DNA from 3 places in the Paraburkholderia sp. HD33-4 genome. Region 2 is predicted to be linked to each of the others. Evidence: predicted binding sites of a transcription regulator. Region 2 holds the regulator's gene; each other region holds the start of a gene.
What was found. Region 2 encodes HrcA, which represses chaperone genes, less so after heat shock. Its sites were predicted from a motif close to TTAGCACTCNNNNNNNNNGAGTGCTAA; they were not measured.

Region 1 (6,911 bases), 100 kb from region 2:
GGCGCGGGCAGCGGCGGCAGCTTGACGTCGGATGCCGCGTTCGCCTGCAACGCTGCGTCCGATGCAGCCGACGCGCCGACTGCCTCGCTCGCGCCTGCGGCCGCAGTGGTCTTTGCTGTTGACGCACCTGCCGCTGCGGTGGCCGAGGCACGCGCACCAGCGGCGGCCGCGGCGGCGATGGCCGCGTCCGCCGCATTTGCCGACGAAGCGCCGCTGGGCGCGCCCGCGATCGGCATGCTCGCACCGTTCGGCATGCTTGCACCGTCCGGCATGCTTGCGGCGGCGTACGGCAGTGGTGTGGCGGAGAAGGAACTGGGCGGCAGAGGCGGCTTCGACGGCGCGCCCGTCGACGAGCCTTTCGCTACCGGCTTTGGACGCGGAGGGACCTGCGGCTCGCGACGGATGTCGACGTTGCTGACGCGGCTCGCTTCCGCGTAGCACATCGCGTTGTCGACGCCGCGCTCATAGGGGCTCTGACTACGGATCGGATAGGTGAGTGGCTGCCACGCGAACGCGGCACTGCTCGTCACCAACAGCGTTAGTACGGTATATGTTTTAGATGGCATCGCAGTCACTCCCGCAGCGATGTTTCGCCGATTGTTAGTGTTGTCCTTGAGCACTTTCGTGGTCTGCCTTTTGCCGGCGCGCTGCCGGTCAGGCTATCGAAGGCTGGTCCAACGAGCGTAACACTCGCTAGTCGCGATGCGACGCATCGGATAGCGCGCGAAAACGCCATCGTGCAGTGCAATCAGGACACAATTGGCGAACCCGCGTTGAAGATCGGGACAATCCCTGGCCGCCACGAAGGATCGTCAGGAGTCGAAGATGAAGAACCTATCGTATCGCTATCGGCCGCTTTGCGCAGCGCTCTGTCTGTCGATGCTGTCGCTCGCCGCGCCGCCGGCGAGCGGCGCGAGCGACGCCAACATGAGCGCGGAGACGGCGGGCGAGCGCGCGAACTTCGCGCAGGCGTTCTGCGACGTGTCGCCCGAGCGCATCGGCGCCTATAAGGAGCGGCTCCGGAAGGTGCTGACCGGTGCGACCGATTTCGATCAGCACTGGAACGCGGGCTGGCATCGCGCGGACAACAGCAATAGCCAGATGAACGCGCTGCGCGAGCGCGATCCGAAGGAATTCGCGGCGCGCATCAAGGTCAACTGCGAACGGCTCAAGTGGGTGGCGGGCAATGCGCTGCACCCGCCTGCGCCGAAGTGAGTTGAACGGCACGAGCCAGTCGGTGTCGGAGACTTCTCGACCTTGCGACCTTATGCTCAATCGGCCGAGGGTATTCCCTGGGAACGGGTGATCCGGCGGTATACATTGCGGCGCGCGGCTGAGGTTTGGCTGCCATATCGCCCCAGCGCAGCGTGGCTGCAAGCCTTAAATCGCGCTGCAAGTGATTGTTTTTGCTCGCATTCGCCTGTGGCGCTCACCGCTGCGCCGCAGCGCCCGGTCCGCGCCGGTCGTGGCAAAACCCCGCCCGCGGCGGCGCTGCTCCTCACTTCTTGAATTTGTCACCACCCGTCCATATAATTAGCACTCGCTGCACGAGAGTGCTAACAACATCTCCGGTTGGCTCGGCCAGCCGGGTTTTCTCAGCGTTCTTCAGTCTCAATCAGAGAGGAGTATGTATGAACCTTCGTCCTTTGCATGATCGCGTGATCGTCAAGCGTCTGGATCAAGAAACCAAGACCGCGTCGGGCATCGTGATCCCCGAAGCCGCAGCGGAAAAGCCGGATCAAGGTGAAATCCTCGCAGTCGGCCCGGGCAAGCGCGACGACAAGGGCGCAGCCATTGCGCTCGACGTGAAGGTCGGTGACCGCGTCCTGTTCGGCAAGTACGCAGGCCAGACCGTAAAGGTCGACGGCAACGAACTGCTGGTGATGCGCGAAGAAGACATCATGGCCGTGGTGCAGAAGTAAGCGCAAGGTCGCTACTTCCCCGGTTATATCCAAAGTATTCAAGGAGTTAGAAGATGGCAGCTAAAGACGTCGTATTCGGTGATTCCGCCCGTGCCAAGATGGTCGAAGGCGTGAACATTCTCGCCAACGCTGTGAAGGTCACGCTGGGTCCGAAGGGCCGCAACGTGGTCCTCGAGCGCAGCTTCGGCGGCCCGACGGTCACCAAGGACGGTGTGTCGGTCGCGAAAGAGATCGAACTGAAAGACAAGCTCCAGAACATGGGCGCGCAAATGGTCAAGGAAGTCGCTTCCAAGACCAGCGACAACGCAGGCGACGGCACGACGACCGCTACGGTTCTCGCGCAATCGATCGTCCGCGAAGGCATGAAGTACGTCGCATCGGGCATGAACCCGATGGACCTGAAGCGCGGCATCGACAAGGCTGTTGCAGCCGCAATCGAAGAACTGCGCAAGATCAGCAAGCCGTGCACGACCAACAAGGAAATCGCTCAGGTTGGCGCGATCTCGGCGAACAGCGATTCGTCGATCGGCGATCGTATCGCTGAAGCGATGGACAAGGTCGGCAAGGAAGGCGTGATCACCGTCGAAGACGGCAAGTCGCTGCAAGACGAGCTGGACGTCGTCGAAGGTATGCAATTCGACCGCGGCTACCTGTCGCCGTACTTCATCAACAACCCGGACAAGCAAGTCGCCGTTCTGGACAACCCGTTCGTGCTGCTGCACGACAAGAAGGTGTCGAACATCCGTGATCTGCTGCCGGTGCTCGAGCAAGTCGCGAAGGCTGGCCGTCCGCTGCTGATCATCGCTGAAGACGTCGAAGGCGAAGCGCTCGCAACGCTGGTCGTCAACAACATCCGCGGCATCCTGAAGACTGTCGCCGTCAAGGCTCCGGGCTTCGGCGATCGTCGTAAGGCGATGCTGGAAGACATCGCGATCCTGACCGGCGGTCAGGTCGTCGCTGAAGAAACCGGCCTCACGCTCGAGAAGGCAACGCTGGCTGAGCTGGGCCAGGCGAAGCGCATCGAAGTGGGCAAGGAAAACACCACGATCATCGACGGCGCTGGCGAAGCAGCGAACATCGAAGCTCGCGTCAAGCAAGTGCGCAAGCAGATCGAAGAAGCGACCTCGGACTACGACCGTGAAAAGCTGCAAGAGCGCGTTGCCAAGCTGGCAGGCGGCGTTGCAGTGATCAAGGTCGGTGCTGCGACCGAAGTCGAAATGAAGGAAAAGAAGGCACGTGTCGAAGACGCACTGCATGCAACGCGCGCAGCTGTGGAAGAAGGCATCGTCGCTGGTGGCGGCGTCGCGCTGATCCGTGCACGTACGGCGATCGCTGGCCTGAAGGGCGCTAACGCCGATCAGGACGCAGGTATCAAGATCGTCCTGCGCGCAATGGAAGAGCCGCTGCGTCAGATCGTCACCAACGGTGGCGAAGAAGCGAGCGTCGTGGTGGCAGCGGTTGCTGCTGGCAACGGCAACTACGGCTACAACGCAGCGACCGGCGAGTACGTCGACCTGGTCGACGCAGGTGTCGTGGACCCGACGAAGGTGACGCGCACGGCGCTGCAAAACGCAGCTTCGGTCGCTGGCCTGCTGCTGACGACCGACGCAGCTGTCTGCGAACTGCCGAAGGAAGATGCTCCGATGCCTGGCGGCATGCCCGGCGGCATGGGCGGCATGGGCATGGACATGTAATTCCGCTCGGGCCTCGTGGTCCGGCCGCGTGGTTGAACCACCGCGGCTGGGTCACCGACGAGGCCCGGCTGGAAGTCCCTGCCGGGAGTGCGCCGCGAGGCGTATTCCCAAACGAAAAAACCCGCATAAGCGGGTTTTTTCGTTTGGAGCCGGCGTGACGTGAAGATCGGCGGGTACGTGCGGAAATGCTTCGTGCGGATCAGGCGCCTGCCGTGTGAACCAAACGATGAGTCGATGTTCCGAGACACTTTTCGCGCAGGTATTGGAAGATCTGCGCCACGCTTTCCGCCGGGCTCAGCGTGCCCGTGTCGACGTGAAGATGCGGATCGATTGGCACTTCATAGGGTGCCGATACGCCCGTGAACGAGCTGATCTCGCCAGACCTCGCTTTCGCGTAAAGACCTTTGGGATCGCGGCTCGCGCAAGTGGCGAGCGGGGCGGACACGAAGGTCTCGACGAACTTGTCGGGGCCAATGATTTCGCGCGCCATCGCCCGGTCTTCGCGTATCGGCGAAATCAGTGCGGTAATCACGATCAGGCCGGCGTCGTTCATCAACTGGGCGACATGCGCGACGCGGCGGATGTTTTCGCGCCGGTCGTCGCGATCGAAGCCCAGGTCGCTCGCCAGACCGTGGCGAACGTTGTCGCCGTCGAGCACATAGCAGGCATGACCGAGCGCGATCAACTGCTCCTCGAGCGCGAACGCGAGCGTCGATTTGCCGGCGCCGGACAGGCCGGTCAGCCAGATCGTGGCCGGCGTCTGATCGAACAGGCGTATGCGGTCCTGCACCCCGATGTTGCCGTGGAAGCGTTGCACGAAGCTCGGCGGCTCTTTCATGGATAAGTTCTCCTGACTCTTCCGGCTTACTCGCAGTGCCAGCCTTGCCGCCACGTCCCTGCGTTGTGCAGGCTTTCGGTGGAATCGGCGATGGTAACGCGAAAGCCTTCCCGATTCCCGTCTGGCAGCGCAATCGAAAATCCGCTGTGCGAGCTCGGATAACCGGCACTCGCTACATCGGGCCGCGGGTCGCCGCTGTGGCCGGTCGCGACGATCTGCGCACCGACCCGCACCTCGAGCGGTACCTGCCGCTCCGGCCGGCTCAGATTGACGGCCCAGCCGTACACAACGCCTTCCAGCACGGTATCGACGAAGCCGTCGAACAAGTCGACCGGCGGACGCTGGCGGCTTTGCGCGAACTCCAGATAGGTGTCGATCGGCGTCAGATCGAAGCGGCGGATCACCTCATGCACGCGCGACAGGAACGAGCCGTCGAAGCCGAAAACCGGCGAGCTGTAGACGTGCGGATTCTCGAGCTGATTGACTTCGGACTGAATCACGCGGACCAGTTCCAGCGCATTCGAAAAGACGTCGCCGGTTTCTTGCGCATAGGCTTCGACGATCCGGCTCGCGTCGCGGAACAGCTCGTAATCAAAGCTGTTGTCCTCGATGAACTTTTGTCTGGCCGTGTCGCTTATGTGCCCGTTGCCTTGCGGCGTGCCATTGGTGCGATTCGTTTCGAAATAAAACGGTAATTTCATCCCGGTCGAACCGCAGAGCCGTAGTAGGAATTCGCTGATGTCCTCGCAAACGCCGACTGTACCGATCTGCTCGCGCAAATGGATTCGCGCGACGGCGAGACTCGCTTCGTTGACCGCCGGCTCGCCGCTCAGCATCTGCACGAACAGGTTCCTGCCACCGATCGATTCGCGGACCCACTCGTCGAGCGACAGTACGCCTTGCTGCGCCAGCGCCTCCGGCGTCGATACGCTGACGCCGCGGGTGACCTCGCCGTTCTTGCCGTTCGCCGCATACCAGTAGTGCGAGATCTGGCGCGCGAGCGGATCTCTCAAGATCGTGCAGTAGTTGACCGGATGTTTGATCACCCGATGAATGCCGTACGGTTGATGGCCCCCACCGACCTGGGTCTCGAGCAGCTTTGCGCGACAGTTTCCCCATCCATCCTGATCCCAGACAAAACTGATGAATTGATCATTCCCTTTATTCAAATCAAAACACGAAATGACTGTCGAACCGCCGCATTTCGGTGGATGGATGAAAAAGGTGGGCAACGACATGTGGGGACATATGATTTGTTAAGAATCCGTTAAGTCTAGACAATGCGTGTCATCGACGTTGTAACGTTTGATTACGCCACAAAACGTCCGGTTACATTGGCTCGCGAGCAAAATTCATGCTCACATGCGAAATACATCGTCTCCAAAGCTCACGATATGCACGGCCGCGGCAGCATCGATAGCGAAATTGGAATTGCGTTATTCATTTAGGCAAAAATCGAATGAAAATTCGCAGAAATCGCGCAAAGGACATTGAATGAAAAAACCCGCCTGGAAGCGGGTTTTTAGTCAATTCCGATGAATGGCGCGGTCAGTGCCGCGCTTCTCCGGGCTCCGCGCCCTTGCCTTGCGCGGGCGGCGTTTCGTCGTCGTCGCTGCTGCGCGCCCAGAAGAAGCGATCGGGCATGTACGCCCCCATGCCTGGCCGAAATGCATTGCGCACCGCCTGATACAGATACTCCTGGCTTTCGCGCACCGCTTCCGCCGGCTCCTGGCCGTTGGCGAGCAGCGCCGCGATCGCCGAGCCGAGCGTATCGGTCAGGCCCGTCAACCGATGCGGCACGCGGTCCCACATGTCCTGACGCACCTGGCCGTCCTCGCTGAAGAGGGTGTTGACGAGCCGATGCGTGCCGGTTTCGGTCGACAGAATGTACTCGCAGCCCTGCGACAGCAGGTGCGAGATCGCCGCGTCGAGGCTCGGTGCCTCCGCGTCGCCGTCGGGCTGCGCGAGCGCGAGCAGGGTGGCCGAGTCGGCGACCAGCAGCGTGGTTTGCGGCGCGAGCAGATCGGCGATCGCTTCGCGCAGTTCGTCGGCGGCGAGCACGTGTTCGTCGTCGAGCGTGAAGTCTGGGGCGAGGATCAGCGGGATGTCGTCGTAGTCGGCGACGACTTCCGCGATCGCGCTCACCACTTCGGCGCGCGTGCACGCGCCGACCTTGAATGCGGCGATCGGCATGTCCTCGAGCAGCATGCGCGCCTGCGTCGCGACGACTTCGGGGTCGAGCCCGGTGACTTCGTCGCAGCTCGCCGAGTCGCGCACGGTATAGCCCGTGAGCACGGAAACGCCGTGGCAGCCCATGCTGGCAAGTGTCATCAGGTCCGCCTGCAGGCCGGAGCCGCCGGTGGGATCGGAGAGGCCGAAGGTGAGGACGATCGGAGGCGTGTCGCTGGGCATGAAAATGGATAAGGAAAGCAGGATTTCGGCGCACAGTGCGCAATT
Region 2 (6,911 bases):
CCGACCTTCACGCCAGCGTCCTTGATCGCGACACGGCACGGCTCGATGGTGCGTTCGATCAGGTCTTCGACCAGCGCTTCCAGCTTGGCGCGCGTGATCTTCAGGTTCAGGTGCTTCGGACCCGATGCGTCCGCCGTGATGTACGGCAGGTTGATTTCGGTCTGCTGGCTCGACGACAGTTCGATCTTCGCCTTCTCAGCCGATTCCTTCAGGCGCTGCAGCGCGAGCACGTCTTTCGACAGATCGACGCCCTGCTCCTTCTTGAACTCGCCGATGATGTAGTCGATGATGCGCTGGTCGAAGTCTTCGCCGCCGAGGAACGTATCGCCGTTCGTGGACAGCACTTCGAACTGCATTTCGCCGTCGACGTCTGCGATTTCGATGATCGACACGTCGAACGTACCGCCGCCCAGGTCGTACACCGCGATCTTGCGGTCGCCCTTTTCAGCCTTGTCCAGACCGAACGCGAGAGCCGCGGCGGTCGGTTCGTTGATGATCCGCTTGACTTCCAGACCGGCGATGCGGCCGGCGTCCTTGGTTGCCTGACGCTGGCTGTCGTTGAAGTACGCCGGCACCGTGATCACGGCTTCCGTGACGGTCTCGCCGAGGTAGTCCTCAGCGGTCTTCTTCATCTTGCGCAGAACTTCGGCGGAGATTTGCGGCGGCGCGAGTTTCTGTTCGCGCACTTCGACCCATGCGTCACCGTTGTCGGCCTTCATGATCTTGTACGGCATCAGACCGATGTCTTTCTGCACTTCCTTTTCTTCGAAGCGGCGGCCGATCAGGCGCTTGACCGCGTACAGCGTGTTCTTCGGATTGGTGACCGACTGACGCTTGGCCGGCGCGCCGACCAGGATCTCGCTGTCTTCCATGTAAGCGATGATCGACGGCGTGGTGCGCGCGCCTTCCGAGTTCTCGATGACCTTGACCGAGTTGCCTTCCATGATCGCCACGCACGAGTTGGTCGTGCCGAGGTCGATGCCGATGATTTTGCCCATTTTTACAAATCTCCTGACTTTGATCGCTGCGGAAAGCGCCCGGTTGGCCCATCTGGCGGCCGGACTATCCGCTCTGAATTCATACCTGCACTCAAAATAAGTGCGGCCACATCGTTTTCAAGACCTCTTTTGCGATGCGGTCTTTAATTTTTTTCAATCACGGGGCGCGCTGCCGAATCTTTGCTGCGAGCCCGCTCCGTCAGCCTGCACGGCGCCCCCGGCGTGGTTTGCCGGAAGTGCCTGATTCGACTGGATCTTTTGCGACGCGATGCGACGACGCAGGCGCCGCGGGCCCCGCAGGCGCAAACGCCCGAAGTGCGCGCCGACGTGCTTACTTCGGCGCCGCGACGGTCACGAGCGCGGGACGCAGCACGCGATCCGCAATCACGAAGCCCTTTTGCAGCACAGCGACGACGGTGTTCGGCTCCTGGTCGGCCGGCACCATCGAAATGGCCTGATGGCGATGCGGGTCGAACTTTTCGCCGACCGGATTGATCGCCACGACGCGGCCCTTCTCGAGCGCGCCGCTCAACTGGCGCAGAGTGAGTTCGACGCCTTCGCGGACCTTCTGCAGGTCGTCGGACGAATGGGCAACGGCCGCCTCGAGACTGTCGACGACCGGCAGCAGATGCTCGGCGAAGCTCTCGATCGCAAACTTGTGCGCCTTGGCGACGTCTTCCTGCCCGCGACGGCGCACGTTTTCGGTTTCGGCCTTCGCGCGCAGAAAGCTTTCCTGCAGCTCGGCGATCTTCGCCTGAGCGTCGGCCAGCGCCTGCTCGCCGGCTGCCTGGGCAGGTTCAGTGGCGGCGCCGGTGTCCTGCTGCTGAGCAGCGGCCCCGGCGGCCTCGGCGGCCTGGCGCGCGGCTTCGTCGGCGGGCGTGGGATTCTGGCTCGTCGGGTTCTCTTGCGTGTTTTCCATGTCGCTGAAAAGTCGTTAAAAAGTAAAAGCCAAAGGCGGTAAAAGCCGTTCCAGCGCGGGGCGATTCGTGCTTCGCACAATCGCGCCACGCGTTCTTCGCGCGGATCCGCCAGACCGGACCCCAGATGGGGCCTGAAAATGCCGTTTCAAGCGGTTCCCAGCGTTTTTTCGCACCACCGTCGTGCATGCGAAATGCGCCGTAACAAGGATTAACGTGGCGCAATCAGATAGGGATTGAGTGCAGCCCGCAACTGACCTATTCTCCACTCATGGAGCGGCAACGCCACGTTAACCCTAATCTGACGTAAGCCTTACCGATACCTGACAGTCGTTCCGATAGCCTGTTTCAGCCCACCAGGGGGAGTACCGTGAAACTGACCGTTGCAATCGGGGTGGTCGCACTGGTACTGATCGCGGGCACCACGACCATCTGCATGTCCGGTGCGGTCAATGACCACACCACCGAGTACGGCGGCGCGCACGCCACCGTGGAGCAATTTTTCAATCCCCACGCGAAAATCTGTCGATAGTGCGCCGGTCGCGTTTGGTCGGTCGCCCCTGCAGCACGGCGGCCGGCTCGTGGTACACCTTGCGCCGCTCCTGCTCGACCTGCCGCTTCGCCTTGCTCTCCGCGGTTTCCACATAAAGCGTCTGCGCGACGCTCGCCGGACCGCGTACGTCGCACACGCCCAGTACCTCGACCTGCCACACGTAGCGCTCGATCTCGATTTCGACCAGATCGCCGACACGCACGTCCTTGGCCGGCTTCACGGCCGCGCCGCCGATGCGCACCCGCCCCTTGTCGACCGCATCCGCGGCCAGCGAACGCGTCTTGAAAAAGCGCGCGGCCCACAGCCATTTGTCGATGCGCAGCTTCGCGCCCGGTTCGGTTGAAATGCGGTAGTTCATCTGCGTATTCAAGCTCCTGTGGTGTGCGGCACCGGCACCGCCTGCACCGGCCAGCCCTGCAGATGTTGCGCGACTATCTCACCGAGCGCGGCAACCCACGGCTGCGACGCGTTCAGACAGGCGATCCGGTGAAACTCCTTGCCGCCCGCATGCAGAAATTCGTCGCGCACTTCCATGCCGATTTCCTCGACCGTTTCGAGGCAGTCGGCGGTGAAACCCGGGCAAAACACGTCAGCACGCCGCACGCCTGCCGCGCCGAGTTCCTTCAACGTCGGCGCCGTGTAGGGCTGCAGCCATTCGGCCTTGCCGAAGCGCGACTGGAACGTGATGCGGCATTCGACCGGGGTCAATTCGAGCGCCTGCATCAGCAGCGCGGCGGTCTGCTGACATTGCTCGTGGTACGGGTCCCCGAGGTCGAGCGTGCGCTTGGGCACACCGTGAAAACTCAGCACGAGCTTGTCGCCCGCCGCGAAATCGGGGCGGCCGTGCAGATGCCAGTAGTGATGCACCTGCGCGGCGAGCGCGGCGATATACGCCGGGTGATCCGCGTACTGGCGCACCGTGCGGATTTCCGGCTGATTGCGCATGCGCCTGAGCGCGGAAAACGCTTCGTCGAACGCGGTCGCGGTGCTCGACGCCGAATATTGCGGATACATCGGCATCAGCAGCACGCGCTCGGCGCCCGCGAGCTTCAGCTGGTTCAGCATGGCCGGAATGCCTGGCGTGCCATAACGCATCGCGTACTCGACCAGCACCGTGTAGTCGTTCAGTTGCAGCAGATGGCGCAGGCCCTCGACCTGCTTTTCGGTATGCACGCGCAGCGGCGAGCCCTCGGGCATCCACACCGCCGCGTACTTCTTCGCGGAGCTGCGGCCGCGAAACGGCAGAATCAACAGACGCAGAATCAGCTGCCACAGCAACGCCGGAATTTCGACCACGCGAGGATCGGACAGGAACTGCGCGAGGTAGCGGCGCACCGCGCGAGGCGTCGGCGCATCGGGCGTGCCGAGATTGATCAGCAACACGGCGACGCGATGCGACGTGGCGTTCTGTGATGGCCGCTCGAGGTCGAAGCGCATAGGCAGCAGAAAATCACCGCTTCACGCGGCGAGTCGATTCAATGGAGATTCATTATAGCGGCGCGGGTTCTGCCGGGCGCCGCCAGACCCCCCTGGCCATTCGGACGATTGGCAGACGCAGCGCGTTCGCGCATCATGACCGGCACGGGCTGCGATGACGGCAGTTCCACGCAGCGCGAGGACTACTGCTGGCTGAGCGTCATGGACAACAGCCGCGCAGTGATGTCCACGATCGGAATCACGCGGTTGTAGGCCATGCGGGTCGGCCCGATCACGCCGAGCGTGCCAACGATCTTGCCGTTCACCTCGTACGGCGCGGTGACGACGCTCATTTCCTCGATCGGCACCAGAGTCGACTCGCCGCCGATGAAAATCTGCACGCCCGCCGCGTGACTCGACACGTCGAGCAACTGCAGGAGGCTGGTCTTCTGGTCGAACACATCGAACAGCTTGCGCAGCCGCGCCATGTCCGACGAAAGATCGGCGACTTCGAGCAGATTGCGCTCGCCCGAGATCAGCACGGTCTCTCCGGCGTCGGATTCGTCGGTGCTCGCGGTGACGGCCGCGTGCATCAGCGAGGTCATGTCGCCACGCAGCTCGTCGATTTCCCCGCGCAGGCGGCGGCGCACTTCGTCGAACGAGAGGCCCGCGAAGTGCGCGTTGATGTAATTGGAGGCTTCCACCAGCTGCGACGGCGAAAAGTCGCGCTGGGTGGCGAGGATGCGGTTCTGCACGTCGCCTTCGGGCGTCACGATGATCAGCAGGATGCGCTTGTCGGACAGGCGCATGAATTCGATCTGCTTGAACACGTGGCTGCGGCGCGGGGTGAGCACGACGCCGGCGAACTGCGACAGGTTGGACAGCACGCTCGCCGCCGCGGCGACGATCTTCTGCGGCTCGCCGACCTGCAGCGTGGTTTTGACGGCGCGCATCACCGCCTCCTCGTCGGCGGCGGACTCGACCGTCAGCATCGTGTCGACGAACAGACGGTAGCCGCGTGGCGTCGGAATGCGCCCCGCCGACGTATGCGGACTGATCACGAGCCCCAGATCCTCGAGGTCCGACATCACGTTGCGGATCGTGGCCGGGCTTAGTTCGAGGCCCGAGTAACGTGACAGCGTGCGCGAGCCGACCGGCTGACCTTCGGCGATGTAGCGCTCAATCAGCGTTTTGAGGAGGGTTTGTGCGCGAGGATCTAGCATGACGAAAAATTTTAGCTCAATGGCATCGCAGCCGCGAGCGCCCGCGGCGCCCGCTCCCGGCGAATGCGCCGCCCTCGGTGGGCTCGCATGTCATCAGGTCTACACCATTCTAACGATAATCGCGACATACGCAGACGCCCCGTGTGCGCCGGCCCACTACCGGGTCGGTCTGCGGTTCTTTTCAGGCCCTACCTATGGTGTAATGCCGGCATGCAAGTGACCAGCCAGTTCAAGACCGTCGCGCTCGTCGGGCGCAGCAATACGCCAGGCATTGGCGAGCCGCTGACCGCGCTCGCCGGGTGCATCGCGAAGCTCGGCTTCGAAGTCGTGTTCGAAGCCGACACCGCCGCCGAAATCGGCGTAACCGACTATCCGGCGCTGCGTCCCGCCGAGATCGGCGCGCGTGCGGACGTCGCCGTGGTGCTCGGCGGCGACGGCACGATGCTCGGCTTCGGCCGCCAGCTCGCGCCGTATCGCACGCCCTTGATCGGCATCAACCACGGACGGCTCGGCTTCATCACCGACATTCCGATCTCGGACATGCGCGAGATCGTGCCGCAAATGCTGTCGGGCAACTTCGAGCGCGAGGAGCGCGTGCTTCTGGAAGCGCGCATCGTGCGCGACGGCACGCCGATCTACCACGCGCTCGCGTTCAACGACGTGGTGGTCAACCGGAGCGGTTTTTCGGGCATGGCGGAGCTGCGCGTGTCGGTCGACGGCCGCTTCATGTACAACCAGCGCTCGGACGGCCTGATCGTCGCGACACCGACCGGCTCGACCGCGTACGCGCTGTCGTCGCAGGGGCCGATTCTGCATCCGCAGTTGCAGGGCTTCGTGCTCGTGCCGATCGCGCCGCACGCGCTGTCGAACCGGCCGATCGTGCTGCCCGACGACTCGAAGGTCAGCATCCAGATCGTGTCCGGGCGCGAAGTGAACGTCAATTTCGACATGCAATCGTTCACGTCGCTAGAGCTCGGCGACACGATCGAGGTGCGCCGTTCGCGTCACACGGTGCCGATGCTGCATCCGGTCGGCTACAGCTATTACGCGACGCTGCGCAAAAAGCTGCACTGGCACGAGTACCCGTCGCACGAAGAAGACCCGAGGCCGTAAGCGACGCTTTGAATCGCGCACGCCGCCGCGGCCGCCACCCGAATCCCAAGCTCACCCGACGACCTCCATGCTTCGCCACCTCTCGATACGCGACTTCGTCATCGTCGCCGCGCTCGACCTCGAATTCGACAGCGGCTTTACCGTTTTCTCGGGCGAAACCGGCGCCGGCAAATCGATCCTGATCGACGCGCTCGCGCTCGCGCTGGGCGCGCGCGCCGAGGCGAGCGTCGTGCGCACCGGCGAGAGCCGCGCCGACATCACCGCGGAGTTCGAAACGCACGCGCAGGTCGATCAATGGCTCGACGCGCAGGCGCTCGGCGCCGCGAACGACGGCCAGCACGGCGACACCGTGATGCTGCGGCGGGTGGTCGACGCGAACGGCCGCTCGCGCGCGTTCATCAACGGCACGGCGGCCACGCTCGCGCAGCTGCGCGAGGTCGGCGAAATGCTCGTCGATATTCACGGTCAGCACGCGCACCAGCTGCTGATGCGCCCGGACGCGCAGCGCGAGCTGTTCGACACACACGCGGGCCTGTCCGAGATGGCCGCGGCAGTGACGCGCGGGTGGCGCACGTGGCGCGACAAGGCGCAGGCGGTCGAGCACGCGCAAACGCGCGATCGCGAGCTGCAACTCGAACGCGAGCGACTCGCGTGGCAACTCACCGAACTCGACAAGCTCGCACCGCAGCCG
Region 3 (6,911 bases), 210 kb from region 2:
CCGCCAGCGCGGATCCTCGCGCTTGCCGCGATAGTCGAAGCCGACCGGGCGGAAGAACAACGCGAACAGCACCAGCAGCATCGCGAAGTAGAAGCCCGAGAACGATGCCGCGTAGGCGAGCGGCCATGCGGCGAACATCGCGCCGCCGGCGGTCACGAACCAGACCTGGTTGCCTTCCCACGTCGCGCCGACGGTGTTCACGACGATGCGGCGCTCGGAGTCCGTTTTGGCGATGAACGGCAGCAGGATCGCCGCGCCCATGTCGAAGCCGTCGGTGAGCGCGAAGCCGATCAGCAGAACGCCTATCAATACCCACCAGATCAGTTTGAGGATTGCGTAGTCCATATGGGTCATTCCTCTGAGGCGGTGTGGCGGCGCGTCACGCGGCCGTGTTCGACAGCGGCTGCTTCACCTGCGATTCGTTCTCGTGGTGATAGCGGCCCGTATGCAACGCCGAAGGGCCGAGCCGCGCGTACTTGAACATCAGCATGATCTCGATGACGAACAGCCCGGTGTAGAACAGCACGAATCCGCCGATGCTCAGGTACAGATCGCGCGGCGTCAGTGTCGACGCGGCCAGGTTGGTCGGCAGAATGCCCGCGATGCTCCACGGCTGGCGGCCCATCTCCGCGACGATCCAGCCGAGCTCGGCGGCGAGCCACGGCAGCGGAATCGCTATGACCGCCCAGCGCAGGAACCAGCGACGCTTTTCGAGCAGCAGTGTGCGCTGCGCGCAGAACCAGAACGCGAGCACGAAGGTCGCGAGGAACAGCAGACCCAGGCCGACCATCATGCGAAACGAGAAGAACAGCGGCAGCACCGGCGGAACCGTGCTCTTTGCCGCCGCGTCGATCTGCTCGGGCGTCGCGTCGGTCACGTTCGGCGTGAACTGCCTGAGCAGCAGGCCGTAGCCGAGATCTTCCTGGTACTTGTCGAACGCGGCATGCGCTTCGTCGCTCGAGTCGCCGCCTTTCAACTTCTGCAGCGCCGCGTAGGCGAGCATGCCGTTCTTGATGCGCCCTTCGTTTTCCGCGATCAGCTCGCGCAGGCCGACCACAGGTTCGTGGAGCGAGCGCGTCGCGATGATGCCGAGCGCGTACGGGACACGGATTGCGTAGTCGGTGCGTTGCTCTTTCTGATTGGGAATGCCGAAGATCGTGAACGGTGCCGGCGCGGGCGCGGTCTCCCATTCGGATTCGATCGCGGCGAGCTTGACCTGCTGGACTTCGCCGGTGCGATAGCCCGATTCGTCTCCGAGCACGATCACGCACAGCGCCGACGCGAGACCGAAGCCGGCGGCGATCGCGAACGAGCGCAGCGCGAACTCGGTGTCGCGGCGCTTCAACAGATACCACGACGACACGCCGAGCACGAACATCGCCGCGGTCACGTAACCAGCCGACACGGTGTGCACGAACTTCACCTGAGCGACCGGGTTGAAGATCACCGAGCCGATGCTGTCGAGTTCCATGCGCATGGTCTGGTAGTTGAACTTCGCGCCGACCGGATTGTTCATCCAGCCATTGGCAACCAGAATCCACAGCGCCGACAGGTTCGAACCGAGCGCGACGCAGAACGTGACGATCAGATGCTGGACTTTTGACAATCTGTTCCAGCCGAAGAAGAACAGACCGACGAACGTAGATTCGAGGAAGAACGCCATCAGCCCTTCGACGGCGAGCGGCACGCCGAAAATGTCGCCGACGTAATGCGAGTAATAAGCCCAGTTGGTGCCGAACTGAAACTCGAGCGTGAGGCCGGTCGCGACACCCATTGCAAAGTTGATGCCGAACAGCTTGCCCCAAAACTGCGTCATGTCCTTGTAGATCTGCTTGCCGGTCATCACGTAGACCGACTCCATGATGACCAGCAGCCAGGTCAGGCCGAGCGTGAGCGGCACGAACAGAAAGTGATAAAGCGCGGTGATGGCGAACTGGAGCCGTGACAGTTCTACGACTTCGCTAACGGGCATGTTGATCACCTCGAGACGGATGCGGGGCGGGCACCGACAGCAGCGCATGCGCGACCTGCTCAGGCGGCAGCATCATGTGCTCCGCCTGCGGATGATTGAAGAACGTGTACTTGAGCGCCAACAGTAGTGCGAACTTGATGGCGAGGATGATGGCGAGATCGCGCCCCAGCGTTGGACCGCGCACCCACCTGGTGAACCGGCCGCGCAAGCGCGATCGGACAGTGCTGCTGCGATTGAGGGCTAGGGTCATGATCGGTCGAAGACGACTTCACGCCGGAGAGTCCGGCTGGATCCAGACCGCCCTTGCCGTCAGGCAGTCTGGCGAATGCATGCCGATTGTAGGAGGGGGAACCTCACGCGCTCAGGGTTGGCCATGCGGCATCACGTCGCGAAACTTGCCGCGTCTGTGCAGTATTGCTACCGGACTTGCGATACGTCAAGAAAGGCTTACCGGCCCCGGCCGGTTGGCTCGGGGGGCGGGCTGACACGAACGCGCGGCCGCGGGGATGCAAGAAGAAAACGAAAAGAATAAAAAAGCCCCGCCGTTTTGCGAGGGCGGGGCTTGAGCTCACTGGTCGGCAAATGACGCGCGACCGATTAACGTGTGTCGTTTTTACCTATGTCATGCGCGGGCCACATGTGCGCGCGCATGGCTTCGACGCTTTACGCGTATTCGGTCAGCGCACCGCGCATCTTCTTCATGGCGCTGGCTTCGATCTGGCGGATACGTTCGGCCGACACACCGAACTCGTCGGCCAACTCGTGCAACGTCGAGCCGCCCGAGCCGTCGTCGTCTACCTTCAGCCAGCGTGCTTCGATAATGCGGCGGCTGCGCGGATCGAGCGCATCGAGCGCGCTTGCGATGCCGTCGCTTTGCAGCCGGTCGCGCTGACGCGAAGCCAGCACGGCGGTCGGCTCGCTGTGCGAGTCGGCCAGATAGGCGATCGGCGCATACGACTCTTCACCGTCTTCGACCTGACCTTCGAGCGCGATATCGCCGCCCGACAGACGCGTTTCCATCTCCGCGACTTCTTCGCGCTTCACGTTCAGTTCCTTGGCGAGACCTTCGATCTCGTCCGGCGTGAACGCGCCGAGACCCTGCTTGTGGCTGCGCAGGTTGAAGAACAGCTTGCGCTGCGCCTTGGTGGTGGCGACCTTCACCATGCGCCAGTTGCGCAGGATGTATTCGTGGATCTCGGCCTTGATCCAGTGCATTGCGTACGACACGAGGCGTACGTTTTGCTCCGGATCGAAGCGCTTGACCGCTTTCATCAGGCCGATGTTGCCTTCCTGAATCAGGTCGGCGTGCGGCAACCCGTAACCGAGGTAGTTACGCGCGATCGACACGACGAGCCGAAGGTGCGACAGCACGAGGCGGCGCGCGGACTCCAGATTGTCGTGTTCGCGCAATTCGGTGGCGAACTGGCGTTCTTCCGCCGGCGTCAGCATCGGGATCCGGTTGACCGCCTGGATGTAGGCGTCGATGTTGCCCAGTTGACCGGACAGCAGCGAGGAATGCGAGAGCGCCAGTGCACCTGCCGAAGCGGCCTTAGCCGACGACGGGCTCAAAGTACTCGGAAGGGTCATTGCATGGCTCACGTATGAAACTCCTTTGGAATCAGACAATAGCGTACTCAGTAAACGACTCCAGCGATGGATGTTAGCACTCTGATCTGCCGAGTGCTAATACTTAGAGCTCGCAGGGGTATCCAAGTTCCCGAAAATCCTATTGATTTTCGTATTTTGATAGCCATAATACGCTCTATTTTGTCCGCCTGTTTGTCCTATACAAGTTGCTGCCATTTTCCATGTAGTTCTCGCAATCAGCTCATATATGCATATCAGGGAGTGAATAATTGCGGAAAGTGAGGCTGGATTCGTTTGATGTGCGACACTAGATTGGCGCCTAAAGTAAAGGAAGCAGTCGCTTAATAACCGCCAGGTGAGGGGGCCAAATCAACTACCTGAATTTGGTTTTTGCGTGGACTTACTCTAAATGCCAATTTCGCCCTCGGGTTCGGGTGTCAGGCGCAACTTCTAGTGCCAGAACCGGACTTCGTGGCAAACCTGCGACTTGCATTCCCCGCTGATCCGCGAGGCGCACCTCGCATCACCGTCCACCGCTTTCAGCATGTTTCCAATCGCAGTATCAAAGAGCTGAATCCTGGTATAAATTTCAGCCAGCTATATGTGCAATATCACGTCTGACCGTGGCCGTCTGCGGCTCGCGGTGTTCGAGGGGCTCTGCAATGGCGGCAAAGATGATCGAAGCGATTCGCGGACTCGAACGAGAGCGTTTTCGCGCGATGGTCGACGGCGATGGACAGTCGCTCGACACGCTGCTCGCGGACAACGTGAGCTACGTCCATACGAATGGCAAGCGCGAAACGAAGCGGCAGTTCATCGACGGGATCGTCGCGGGGCGCCGTCGTTATCGGCAGATCGAGGTGCAGTCGCAGGACGTGTTGCCGGCCGGGCGCGAAACCTACGTGGTCACGGGCCGCGCGCTGATCGAGATGGAGGCCAACAACGGCGCGCTGCTGTTTCCGATTGCCTATACCGCGATTCACACGCACGAAGACGGGCAGTGGCGGCTGATCGCATGGCAGGCAACGCGTTGCGCTCTCGAGTGAGATTCTGCTGGCGCGGGCGCGCCTCGTGAGCGCGCCCGCGGCGGCGGCGCAATGCGGGGTATATGCACCGCGCTGCCGCAGGCTCGAGGCTCAGTTCAGATTTACGCGGTCAAGCATTCGTCAGCTTTGTCGCGCCTGCTTGCGCCGTGCTTCCCCGCCTCGGCATTCGCGTCGCGCGCCTCGTGCGTGCCACGCATCGCGGCCTCTCCCGCATACGGATGGCGCGCCGCCACCGGAAGCCGCGTGCAGCGTTCGGCCACGCGCCTGATTGTCGCGAGATCCGAGAAATCCAGACCGCTGTCGATACCCATCGCGTCGAGATTCATCGCGAGCGTGACGAGATCGACGTTGCCGGTGCGCTCGCCGTTGCCGAACAGACAGCCTTCGATGCGATCCGCGCCCGCCAGCAGCGCGAGCTGCGCCGCGGCCACGGCGGTGCCGCGGTCGTTGTGCGGATGCACCGACAGCACGATGCTGTCGCGATACCCGAGATTGCGGTGCATCCATTCGATCTGGTCGGCAAACACGTTCGGCGTGGCCGCTTCGACGCTCGCCGGCAGATTGACGATCATCTTGTGATCGCGTGTCGGCCGCCACGTTTGCGCGACGGCGTCGCACACCTCGCGCGCGAACGGCAGCTCGGACGTGTTGAAGGTCTCGGGCGAGTACTGGAAGGTCCAGTGTGTGCCCGGCCGCGCCTGCGCGTGTTCCTTGACGAGACGCGTGCCTTCGACGGCGAGCGCCTTGATCTCGTCCTTCGACTGCTGGAACACGATGCGCCGGAACGACGGGCAGATCGCGTTGTACAGGTGAACGATCGCGCGCGGCGAGCCTTCAAGCGCATCGAACGTGCGTGCGATCAGCTCCGCGCGCGACGGCACGAAGACTTCGATCGTGACGTCGTCGGGAATGCGCCGCTCGTCGATCAGCTTGCGCACGAAGTCGAAATCGGTTTGCGACGCCGACGGAAAGCCGACTTCGATTTCCTTGAAACCGATCGCGACCAGCATCTCGAAGTAGTCGAGCTTCTGCGCGGCGCTCATCGGTTCGATCAGCGCCTGGTTACCGTCGCGCAGGTCGGTGCTCATCCAGACGGGCGCGGCGTCGATCGTGCGTCCCGGCCATTTGCGGCCGCTCAGCCGCACGGCGGGAAAGGGACGGTACTTTTCAGCGGGATTGCGCAACATGGTGAGGTGCCTCATTCGTGGTGTCGTCGGCGGAGGGTGGGGACGTCGAGCGGTTGGCCGACTGCCACGCATGCACGGTGTGCCTGCCGATGCCGGGCGGCAACGAGTGGGCGCGCGGCCCGCGACGTCATGACGACGCGGGCGAATGAACAGACGAACGCGGATGCGGCCCGGGCAACGTGCATTTGATCCTCTCGCATCGGCCGCGCGGTAAACGGACGAATGCAAACGACGACGGGTTGTGGAGAACTACGACGGGGGTGAAGCGAAACTGCGGGAACTACGGGGAGGACCGCCGACGGCAACCGGAGCTGCCAGCGCGCGGCGCTACGTGTGACTTACGCCACGCGTAGCGATAGGGGCCGCGCTAGGCGGCCGGAGATAATTCGGAGGGTGTTCGGAAGGGAACGCATGAGGCCAACTGTATGACGGTGCGCGTTGGCCTGTCAACCCGCGGCCGTCACGCCGCCGTCTTCGCGATATCGACGATCAGCTCGACCTGCCGCTCGATCGCGCCCGGCACCGGCGCTTCGCCGCGCAGCACTGCGTCGATCCAGGCGGCCGTGGTCGCCGCGTCGCGCGCTTCGGGCAGCTCGACTTCGGGCGCATCGGGCGACGAGCGTTCGTGGGGCAGCCGTGTCTCGCAGATGCCGTCGTGCAGCCAGTCGACCTGCACCTGGCGGCGCGTATCGGCGACCGCCTCGCCTTCGGTGCCGCGCGCGAGCAGCGCACCGCCGACGGCCGCATCGGGATGCGTGATGAACAGTTGCTTGAGACTGTCGCGATACGGCGGATGCGTGTAGTTCACGAGCCGCAATCCTGCGGGCGCGAATGGCTGCAGCAGCTTAACGAGCGTATGCGTCGAATTGCGCACGCCCATGCGCCGGCGCAGCGCGAGCAGGCGCGCGAGCTTGGGCGCGAGCACGTCGATCGACGCGAACGCGACGCGACGCTCCGCCAGACCCGCTTCGATCTGCGCGTGTGACTGCGCGTGGGCGATGTGCAGATGGGCGAAGATTTCCGCGCTCGTCACGCGCCCCGGATCCTCGGTGACGCCGTGCACGAGCACCGGCACGCCTTCGCGCGCGAGCAGCAGTGCCAGCAGCGGCACGAGGTTCG

Region 1: a site for HrcA is predicted at 1,534-1,560, ahead of groES (co-chaperone GroES). Genes of this name have one in related genera too.
Region 3: a site for HrcA is predicted at 3,633-3,659, ahead of rpoH (RNA polymerase sigma factor RpoH). Genes of this name have one in related genera too.

What each region holds. Positions count from the first base shown of each region.
Region 1 is NZ_JAJEJS010000001.1:631,915-638,825, forward strand. It holds gene L0U84_RS02860 (hypothetical protein) at 1-566, opposite strand, end outside; gene L0U84_RS02865 (hypothetical protein) at 826-1,215, shown strand; gene groES (co-chaperone GroES) at 1,632-1,922, shown strand; gene groL (chaperonin GroEL) at 1,976-3,616, shown strand; gene cysC (adenylyl-sulfate kinase) at 3,816-4,454, opposite strand; gene L0U84_RS02885 (chondroitin 4-O-sulfotransferase) at 4,481-5,692, opposite strand; gene L0U84_RS02890 (hydroxymethylpyrimidine/phosphomethylpyrimidine kinase) at 6,003-6,866, opposite strand.
Region 2 is NZ_JAJEJS010000001.1:527,096-534,006, reverse strand. It holds gene dnaK (molecular chaperone DnaK) at 1-998, opposite strand, end outside; gene grpE (nucleotide exchange factor GrpE) at 1,330-1,917, opposite strand; gene L0U84_RS02415 (hypothetical protein) at 2,286-2,447, shown strand; gene L0U84_RS02410 (RNA-binding S4 domain-containing protein) at 2,419-2,826, opposite strand; gene hemH (ferrochelatase) at 2,835-3,905, opposite strand; gene hrcA (heat-inducible transcriptional repressor HrcA) at 4,088-5,107, opposite strand; gene L0U84_RS02395 (NAD kinase) at 5,318-6,220, shown strand; gene recN (DNA repair protein RecN) at 6,288-6,911, shown strand, end outside.
Region 3 is NZ_JAJEJS010000001.1:316,656-323,566, forward strand. It holds gene cydB (cytochrome d ubiquinol oxidase subunit II) at 1-345, opposite strand, end outside; gene L0U84_RS01475 (cytochrome ubiquinol oxidase subunit I) at 380-1,972, opposite strand; gene cydP (cytochrome oxidase putative small subunit CydP) at 1,962-2,222, opposite strand; gene rpoH (RNA polymerase sigma factor RpoH) at 2,636-3,571, opposite strand; partial or broken gene L0U84_RS01490 (acyloxyacyl hydrolase) at 4,094-4,180, shown strand; gene L0U84_RS01495 (nuclear transport factor 2 family protein) at 4,222-4,605, shown strand; partial or broken gene L0U84_RS01500 (2-isopropylmalate synthase) at 4,785-5,792, opposite strand; gene ybiB (DNA-binding protein YbiB) at 6,253-6,911, opposite strand, start outside.